One region of the Candidatus Pelagibacter sp. PS_34 genome, then DNA from elsewhere that is predicted to be linked to it. Evidence: riboswitches for the same ligand, from Rfam matches in the RefSeq annotation. Region 1 holds a riboswitch; each other region holds the start of a gene.
The links. Region 1 has a riboswitch for S-adenosylmethionine ahead of AC5SL3_RS03080 (O-acetylhomoserine aminocarboxypropyltransferase/cysteine synthase family protein). Riboswitches for the same ligand answer to the same signal wherever they lie in the genome.
Positions count from the first base shown of each region.

Region 2: linked by a shared signal. The riboswitch ahead of AC5SL3_RS02320 (homocysteine S-methyltransferase family protein) and the one ahead of AC5SL3_RS03080 (O-acetylhomoserine aminocarboxypropyltransferase/cysteine synthase family protein) in region 1 are both predicted to bind S-adenosylmethionine.
Region 3: linked by a shared signal. The riboswitch ahead of AC5SL3_RS01765 (homocysteine S-methyltransferase family protein) and the one ahead of AC5SL3_RS03080 (O-acetylhomoserine aminocarboxypropyltransferase/cysteine synthase family protein) in region 1 are both predicted to bind S-adenosylmethionine.

Region 1 covers NZ_CM182068.1:573,751-577,027, reverse strand. Annotated here, with positions in the region: gene argC (N-acetyl-gamma-glutamyl-phosphate reductase) at 1-138, opposite strand, end outside; gene rpsI (30S ribosomal protein S9) at 173-622, opposite strand; gene rplM (50S ribosomal protein L13) at 624-1,085, opposite strand; SAM riboswitch class V at 1,225-1,293, shown strand; gene AC5SL3_RS03080 (O-acetylhomoserine aminocarboxypropyltransferase/cysteine synthase family protein) at 1,298-2,626, shown strand; gene AC5SL3_RS03075 (COX15/CtaA family protein) at 2,619-3,277, opposite strand, start outside.
Region 2 covers NZ_CM182068.1:437,025-440,301, forward strand. Annotated here, with positions in the region: gene phoB (phosphate regulon transcriptional regulator PhoB) at 1-611, shown strand, start outside; gene AC5SL3_RS02315 (DUF1737 domain-containing protein) at 697-903, shown strand; SAM riboswitch class V at 1,199-1,263, shown strand; gene AC5SL3_RS02320 (homocysteine S-methyltransferase family protein) at 1,330-2,391, shown strand; SAM riboswitch class V at 2,395-2,459, shown strand; gene AC5SL3_RS02325 (OsmC family protein) at 2,464-3,015, shown strand; gene AC5SL3_RS02330 (NAD(P)/FAD-dependent oxidoreductase) at 3,134-3,277, shown strand, end outside.
Region 3 covers NZ_CM182068.1:339,828-343,104, forward strand. Annotated here, with positions in the region: gene AC5SL3_RS01760 (DUF3726 domain-containing protein) at 4-615, shown strand; gene AC5SL3_RS01765 (homocysteine S-methyltransferase family protein) at 617-1,525, opposite strand; SAM riboswitch class V at 1,535-1,598, opposite strand; gene AC5SL3_RS01770 (2OG-Fe(II) oxygenase family protein) at 1,688-2,278, opposite strand; gene AC5SL3_RS01775 (TSUP family transporter) at 2,308-3,054, opposite strand; gene AC5SL3_RS01780 (molybdenum cofactor synthesis domain-containing protein) at 3,073-3,277, shown strand, end outside.

The DNA of each region.
Region 1 (3,277 bases):
ACTAGAGATATTTTTTCCAACAGACGTATTACCACAAAGATATTTAATGTTAACATTGCTGTGTTTAACTAATAATTTAATTAATTGAACACCAATATAACCAGTTGATCCAGCAACTAAAACATTAAGCTTAGGCATTTTTTTATTATAACAGTTTAGAGTTAAAAAAGAATTATCTTTTCGAGAATTGGAAGCTTCTTCTTGCTTTTCTACGACCAGGTTTTTTTCTTTCAACCGATCTAGAGTCTCTAGTATTAAGCTTTTCTGTCTTAAGTACTGCTCTATTCTCTGAATCAAATAAGATTAATGCTTTAGCAATACCATGAACCATTGCACCAGCTTGACCAGTATGTCCACCACCTGCTACACTACATCTTACATCATAATCAGTTGCTTGGTTTATAATCTCAAATGGTCTTGTGATTTGCATTTTGTGACTTCCGCTAGTGAAGTACTCATCCATAGTTCTGCCATTAACGTAAATTTTGCCAGTACCCTTTTTCACCCAAATTTTTGCAATAGATTTTTTTCTTCTACCAGTTGCGTATTTACTATCTTTAAAATCTAATTTAATTTTAGGTTTTTTTGTAGACACTTTATTTGGTGAAGCTGCTGTTTCCATATTAATTTCTTATTAAATTTTTACTGTTTAATTTACCTAAGTCTAAAAGTTTTGGGTTTTGTGCCGCATGAGGGTGTTCTTCACCAGCATAAATTTTTACTTTAGTTAATTGTTTTCTTCCTAGAACTCCACCAGGTAACATTCTTTTAATAGCTAATTTTAATGTCTCTCCAGGTTTATTTTTTTCTAATAACTTTTCAGGAGTAATTTCTTTAATTCCACCTGGGTGACCAGTATGTCTATAATATTTTTTATCTTTAAATTTTTTTCCAGTGAACTTTGCTTGTTCAACATTTTTAACAACAACAAAATCACCATCATCCATATGAGGTGTAAAAGTTGTTTTATTTTTTCCTCTAACAATCATAGCGATAATAGAAGCTAATCTGCCAACTACAGCATTTTTAGCATCAATCTCAAACCAGTTACTGTTTAAATCACCACTTTTTAGAAATTTTGTCATTGTGCGAGGATTAATACTATTATTAGATATAATGTCAATTTTATATTTCCCTTGCAATATCTTGCTTAAATGATATTTTTATATAGCCGATTTGTTCCTATTGCAGGCTAGTTATTGCTAAAAAGGATTTTTTACCCACATTATCGGTAGGCGCATTTGAACTGTATTGTACGCCTTGCATAAAGCAAAAGTACTAAAAAAGGAGTATTAAGATGAGTACAAAAAGACAAAACCCTGAGACTATAGCTATACATGGTGGTGATTATAGAAATGATCCAACAACCAAAGCAGTAGCAGTTCCAATTTATAGAACAACATCGTATCAATTTGATAGTACTGAACATGCTGCGAATTTGTTTGCTCTTAAGGAATTTGGAAATATTTATACAAGAATAATGAATCCAACAAATGATGCTCTTGAAAAAAGAGTTGCTTCATTAGAAGGAGGATTAGCCTGTTTAACAGTAGCATCTGGACAAACCGCATCAACTTTTGCAATTTTAAACGTTGCACAAGCCGGAGATAATATAGTCAGCTCTACGGATTTATATGGAGGTACTATTTCGTTATTCACGCATACATTAAGTAAACTTGGTATTGAAGTTAGATATGCAGACCCTTCTGACCCAAAAAACTTTGAAAAAGCTGTTGATGATAAAACTAGAGCTTTTTATGGTGAGACTTTACCAAATCCTTATTTGAGAGTTTTTCCAATTAAAGAAGTTTCTGATATTGGTAAAAAATACAATATACCATTAATAATGGACAACACAGCTGCCCCTGTAATTTGCAAACCTTTAGAACATGGTGCTGCAGTAGTAGTTTATTCATTAACAAAATATATAGGTGGTCACGGTACAGTTGTAGGTGGAGCTTTAGTTGATGGAGGTAATTTTGATTGGACAGCTGATCCCAAAAGACAACCTTTATTTAACGAACCGGACGCAAGTTACGGTGGAGCTATATGGGGAAAAGTGGTTCCAGAATTAACTGGGGCTAATGTTTCTTTTGCAGTAAGAGCGCGGGTTACATTACTAAGAGATCTTGGTTCTGCCCTATCACCTGACAATGCATTTGGAATTATTCAAGGGCTTGAAACAGTTGCTCTTAGAATGAAACAACACTGCTCAAATGCATCAAAAGTTGTTGACTATTTAAAGAAAAATAAAGAAGTAACAAGAGTAATCTATCCAACAGAACATGAAGGTAAAATTGCTGATCGTGCTAAAAAATACCTTAATGAAGGAAATGGTGGTTTAGTTGGTATTGAGCTCAAAGGTGGTATTGAAGCAGGTAAGAGATTTATCGAGTCTTTAAAAATGTTTTATCATGTTGCAAATATTGGAGACGCAAGAAGTTTAGCAATTCATCCTGCAACAACAACTCATAGTCAGTTAACAGAAAAAGAATTGTTAGCCTCAGGTGTAACTCCTGGATACGTAAGATTATGTATTGGTATTGAGCATATAGATGACATTATTGAGGATTTAGACCAAGCTTTAAATAAATCTTCTAAAGGGAATTTGAAAGCAGTTAGTTAGAGTTTTTATATAATATCAAAAAATAAGAACTCAAAACTAATATTGAACCTAGCTGGTGTAGTGAAGCGTATGTAATCTCTACACCAGAAATCAAAGTTATAATTCCTAAAAAAATTTGAAACAAGATAGCAACATCAAAAAATAATACATATTTAAAATCATATTGTTTTTTAAAATAGATAAAATTTAAAATGATTATAAAAAATAAAAGCAAATATGCAGTTGATCTATGCAAAAATTGAATAATTGATGGGTTGTTAAATAATTGAGTACTAATTAAATCACCATAACTAACATCATTTGGAAAAAAACTACCATTCATATCAGGCCATGAATTATAGATAAGACCACCATCTAAACCTGATAAAAAAGCACCCAATACAATCTGCAAAACTATCAATTTAAGTATAAATAATAAAAATAAATTTGGAATTTTATTTTCAAATTTCTTAATTTTATGAATATCTAAAATATACCAAAAAATTAAACATAAAATAAATAAAGCCAAAGATAAATGAATGCTAAGTCTAAAGTGACTAACGTCATTATTTTCAATTAATCCGCTAGATACCATATACCAACCAATGAACCCCTGAAGACACACAAGAAAAAAAATCCAATAATATTTATTAGAATAATGCAGAGTTTTTT
Region 2 (3,277 bases), 140 kb from region 1:
AAGAAGGTTATAAGGTTTCTTTTTCAGACAATGGCAATGACGGTATTGAAGAAATTAAAAGAATATTACCTGATCTTGTTTTATTAGATTGGATGTTACCCGATTTCTCGGGTGTAGAAATTTGTAAAATTTTAAAAAAAGAAAAAAAATTTAAAGAAATTCCAATCATAATGCTTACTGCTAAGGGTGAGGATGAAGATAAGATTAAAGGGTTAAACTCTGGTGCAGATGATTACATCACCAAACCCTTTAGTTTCCCAGAATTACTTGCAAGAATAAAAGCGCTACTTCGAAGATCTAAGCCCTCATTAGTTTCTGATATTGTTGAATTCGAAGACCTTAAGGTGGATAGATTAACACGACGTGTTTTTAGAAAAAACAAAGAAATTCATTTGGGACCCAAGGAATATGATTTAATCAATTTTTTTATTAAAAACCCTAAACGTGTTTACTCAAGAGATCAAATTCTAGAGAATGTTTGGTCTGATAATATCAATGTTGAAACAAGAACAGTTGATGTTCATATAAGAAGACTTAGACAAAGTATTAATATTGATGGATTTAAAGAATTAATTAGAACCGTAAGATCAGCTGGCTATTCATTAAATTAGTAATGACTGTAGAAGCATAAAGACTTAAAATAATAATAATAAACTGAACATAGACACATGATTTAGGACTTGTTAAGGTCTGATTATGAAAGGTTATAGATTTATTACAAGTGACGACACTTCAGAATTTTGCCATCGTGTAACGGAGGCCATATCCAATGGATGGAAATTGTATGGTGAACCCAAAATGACCTTTGATAAAAAAAGAGGGGTCATGCGTTGTGCTCAAGCAGTTATAAAAAATTCACCTCAGAAAAAGTATTCAAAAAAGATGAAGCTATCATCGATATAAATGGCAGATCAGATATTACCCTTTGTTTATATGCTAGGGATACTCTTATTAGTACTCCCAGCTTTTCTACAATCTAATTCTAAATTAAAGCAGTTTTTAACTAATCTTAGTATTTGGATTGTCATTATTCTCATAATTTTAACTATTATTTATTTTTTCAATTGACAGTTTGAGAGAAAGTTGATTATATTTAGGTGCGCTGATTTAAGTTAAATTGCAGAGCGCGTTATAAATCCTGCTAAAGCGACGCTTCAACCACCGCTTTAGACAGGTGGTTTTTTTTTATCTTTCATAAAATTAAACCGGGCAGTTGAACCATATTGTGCGCCCTGCATTTGCTTAAGCACTAAAAAGGAGAAAAGAGGCCTATGAATATAACCTCTTATTATTTTGTGACCTTTTTTCTCCAAAACAAGAGGAAAAAAAATGAGCACAAATAAATTAAAAGAAAGATTAGATAAAGGACCTGTTATATGCGCAGAAGGTTTTTTATTTGAGATAGAAAGACGTGGCTACATGTCATCAGGGGAATTTGTTCCAATGGTGTCATTAGATCATCCTGAAGTTTTAGAAAATTTACATAGAGAATTTCAACATGCAGGATCTGATGTAGTTGAGGCCTTTACTTATAATGGACACAGAGAAAAAATGCGTGTTATTGGTAAAGAAGAACTTCTTGAACCACTAAATCGTTCAGCATTAAAAATTGCTAAAAAAGTAGCACTAGATACTCCTAAAGGATCAAAACCAAATTTGATGGCAGGTAATATTTCAAATTCAAATATCTGGAAACATAATGATCCACAATCTCAAAAAGAAGTTGAAGGAATGTTTACAGAGATGATTGGTTGGGCCGTTGAAGAAGGTGCTGATATGTTAATTGGTGAAACTTTTTATTATGCTGAAGAAGCTTTTAAAGCTTTAGAAGTTATGAAAAAAACAGGTTTACCAACTGTATTAACCATATCTCCAATGGGTGAAAATAAAATGAGAGATGGAAAATCCGTTGTTGATACCTGTAAAGAGCTAGAGCAATTAGGGGCTGATGTTGTTGGTTTAAATTGTTTTAGAGGACCTGCTACCATGTTTCCTTTTTTAAAAGAAATTAGAAAAGCAGTTAAATGTCATGTTGGAGCTTTACCTATTCCTTATAGAACCAGTGAAGATTACCCAACATTTTTTAATCTACCGGACAGAAGTAATTGTCAGTGTCCATCACCTCATGGAAGAACGTTTCCAACAGCATTGGACCCACACTTTTGTAATAGATATGAAATAGGTAAATTTGCAAAAGATGCTTATGAGCTAGGTATTAATTACCTTGGAGTATGCTGTGGAGCAAACCCAATGTTGATTAGGGAAGTTGCTGAATCTATTGGTTTAACTGTTCCAGCAAGTAAATATCGAGAGAACATGGAAAATCATTTTATGTATGGAAAAAATAAAAGAATTCCAAAACATATGACTGAATATGGAGACAAAGCGTAAATAAATTAAGAAGGGCATTTAACTAAATTGTGCGCCTGACATATGTCGAAGCACTAAAACAGGAGAAAAAAAATGAGTAACAATCTAAAAGAAACAATAAGTAATCTACAGAAGGATTTTACAGCCAACCCAAAAAATGCTGTGGTCCAATATGAAAGCAATTCAATTCTTAAGGAAGGACTTCAATCTGTAGTCACTCTTAGAGAGCATAAATTAGTTGTTGATGAACCCAAAAGTTTTGGTGGTAAAGACGAAGGTCCGAGCCCAGTAGAGTTAATATTAGCAGCGTTAGCAACGTGTCAGGAGATAACCTATAAAGCATTTGCTACAGCAGCGGGTATTAATATTGAGAGTGTTAGTGTTAAATTAAAAGGTGAATTAGATCTTCAGGGTTTTTTAGCTTTAAATAAAAACACTAGACCTGGCTTTCAATCCATCTCTGGTACTGTTGATATTAAATCTTCATCACCAAAAGCTGAAATAGATAAATTGATTGATACGGTAAATACACATTGCCCGGTATTAGATATTTTATCAAAAGGAGTTCCTATTAAATTGTTTCAAAAGGTTTCTTCAAGTTCTAATAATAAAGAGCACATAGAGCAAAGAGTAAGTGCTGCTTAACCAATCTAACTCAAGCCCTATGAAAAATAGGGCTTGAGTCTTTTAAGTTCATTTCAAATCCTAAAAAATTAGAAGTTTGACTAGAATTAAGTATTAATTGCGTGCTAGGGTCTTGTTAATGAAAAATATTTATCATTCTGATATTTATCAATTTAACACCCCAGTTAGTAGTTATTGGGAAGATCATTCAAGTGAAAATTTAAATCTAGATAAACTTAATAAAGATATCAGTTCAGAAATTGTTGTAATAGGTGGAGGGTAC
Region 3 (3,277 bases), 230 kb from region 1:
AACATGAGATCATTAAGCGAAATAGATACAGTTTCTAAAAGATCAAGTAGAGCTGCTGGATATTCTTGGGGTATTGCAGAAGAAATTGGAAAAAACATAAGACTACTTGAAATTTTTAGCTTACCTGGAATTAAAAACTTAAATAGTTTTTTTAAGAAAAAAAAAGAAATAAGGTTAGAGAATATCAGCATCATAAAGCAAGACAATGAGGCTGGTAAAAATGAATATTGCCCAATAATCGCAGGGGTAAATTTTTTAGATCAGATTAAAACTCTAGAAAATTTAAATGAGATAACGTTTAAAAAAATCTCATATCCATTACTTTTCCTACCATTTGTAAGTAGAGCAGCTGAGGTAATCGGTAAAAGAATATTCTTAAAAATGGATGACAGGGAGTTTTTGTTAAACTTCAATAACAATATTTATTCTAATTATACTAAAAACGAAATCATCGTATCTGCTGAAAATATTTACTTAAAAGTTTTAGAAAACAGAGACTCGTTTGAAGAAAAAGAATGGAATGAGCTTTATAAGCTTTCAGAAGAAACTTTTGTTGAGGAAAATGACAGTTTAAAAGAAAGTGGTGCTGGTGCTGGATTAACTGATAACGATTAGTCTATTTAAATTTAGTCATTTCCTTAATATGAGAAGGTCTTGTTTCACAACATCCACCTAAAATAGTTGCACCTGTATCTTTAAATCTTTTAACAAAATTTGCCATCAATTCAGGTGTTAAGTCTTTTCTTTGACCTAAAAATTCATTTGGGTTACCAGTTTTGCTCATATTGTAATTGTTAGTATAGCCATCTTTAGGCTTAGTTGTCACGAAAGCATTAAGTTTAAATCCAAAAGGAACACCTAAATTTTTTACTTCTTCTAAATTTTCAGAAAAGTTTTCAGGAGAAACGCACGATAAAATTAATCCTAGTAAATTGTTATGGTTAATATGATTAATAATATCTGATATTTTTTCACCACTTGGAAGATTTATTCCCTCAGAAATATGAGCACCTATTAAATATGGCTTATTAAATTCTTTAATTGCTTCAATTGCTAACCTAAACTCTTTTACGCTAGACAAAACATCTAGGTAAAAAAAATCAATATAAGGATCTAATAATTTTGCTTGATCATAAAAATTTTGTTTAATTTCATGATCTGGCCTTGTATCTTCTTCGTATGTTAAATATTGTGGTGGAAGACCACCTGCAATTAACACATTAGGATATTTTTCTTTTGCTTTCTGAGCTATCTCACCAGCTTTTTTGTTTAAGTATTCAAATTTATCTTCAATTTTATTATCTCGTAATCTTATTCGTCTAGTAGTAAAGGTTGCTGTAACAATAACTTCAGCACCTGCTTTTATAAAATCTAAATGAGTATCTAATAAAAGTTGATGGTATTCTTCTTTTAATACTGCGTTAGCACTCCATAATGTTCCGTTTGGCTTCATACCACGAGCCAACAATTCTTGTCCCATACCACCATCTAAAATTCGTGTTGTTTTAAAAAAATTAATATCCATTTTTATTCCTTACTTTTTTAGTGCTTTGGCTCTATGCTAGGTGCACAATACAGTTCAACTACCTTTACCAATTATATAATGATTTCCTTTTTAGCAGTTAGTACCTGCAATATGGATCAAATCGGTTAAACTATTTATATATCTATTAGACTGATTAGTAAATCACTTCTTGAATAATATTTTAGCATTAAATGAGAAGGATCTTCTCTCACCATCAACATTAAATGGATAAGCTGTGTGCATTAAATAATTTGGAAAAATCAATAGATCTCCTAATTTAGGGTTTAAATTATAGATACTTTGACTTAAAAAGTTTTTTTGACCATTAATAAAATCAATTGTTCCATTAGTTTTAATCTTTTTATTCTTAACTAGTTTATTTTGATTCATATCTTTTGGGATTTTAAGATAGCCAACCCCTGACAATTGTCCTTCATGATAATGAATTGGATTATATTCATTTTTTAATTGCCTAACTACCCATATATTTATTATCTTAATTTCTTCAATTTTTTTAACACCTGACTTATCAAGGTAAACTTTAATATTTTTTATTAATTCTTTAGACAAACTCTTATTAATTAATGTTTTAGGTATCTTAATTTCATTCTTAATTTGACTTGCAAGTTTAGAACTATAATCATTTTTTTTAGATAATTGAGACTTATCAACGTGATTATTTAATATAGTAATAATTTTTTTGGATAACTTTGTTTTTCCTATGGTGGGTCCAAATGCTCTAAATGTTTTCATAATCTTTCTATAATAATTTAATACTTCTGTTATGCAAACAACTTCAGTCCCATTCGAATAGCGACAAATATGACAAGTCCTGATGTCACTAGAGCTAATATTCTTGCAGGAAAAATTTTAAGATTTAAATAGTTTCCAAGCTGGCCGCCTATTAAAACAAACAGAAATAATGGCCAATAATCATAAATTCTATTTATTGTTGATGCCTTTGTAAATTGGCCAGCAAGTCCTGATAAAGAATTAATCAGTATGAATAATGATGCTGCTGTTGCAATGTTTTTTGCTTTATCTACTCTAATTAATAACAATATAGGGCTTAAGAAAATTCCACCACCAATTCCAACTACACCAGACACAAATCCAACAGATGCACCAATTAATATCGATAATATTTTTGGTATCTTGTTATAAACTTCAATTTTTTGATCAAAAGATTGAAATTTCATGAGAAGTAGAACTCCTGCTAGTGCTAAGACTAAAAAAAGTAAAATTTCAAAAATTTCTTTATCTACTGATAAAGATCCTCCTATGAATGCAAGTGGCACAGATGATATCAAATATGGGGTAAGGATCTTAAAATTGATATTTCCAGCTTTAATATAATTTATACAATTTCCTGATACGACAATAATATTACAAAAGAGAGCAATTACAGGAAAGATCAAGTAAGGAATATCCCAAATTAATAGAAGGGCTAGATAGGTAGAGCCACCACCAAAGCCAACACTTGAATATAAAGTTGCTGTTAGAAGAAATAAAAATGATAATATAATCATAATAATTATTTTAAATTTATGATTGTAAATATAGCACTTTTAACTGTTACGGACACCAGAACTTTTGAGAACGATAAGTCCGGTGCGATCTTAGTAAAAAAAATAGAAGAGGCTAAACATAAATTAATAGATAGAAAAATTTGTAAAGATAACAAAGATGACATCATTAAAATCCTTAAAGATTGGATTAATCAATCAGAAATAGATGTTGTAATTACAACAG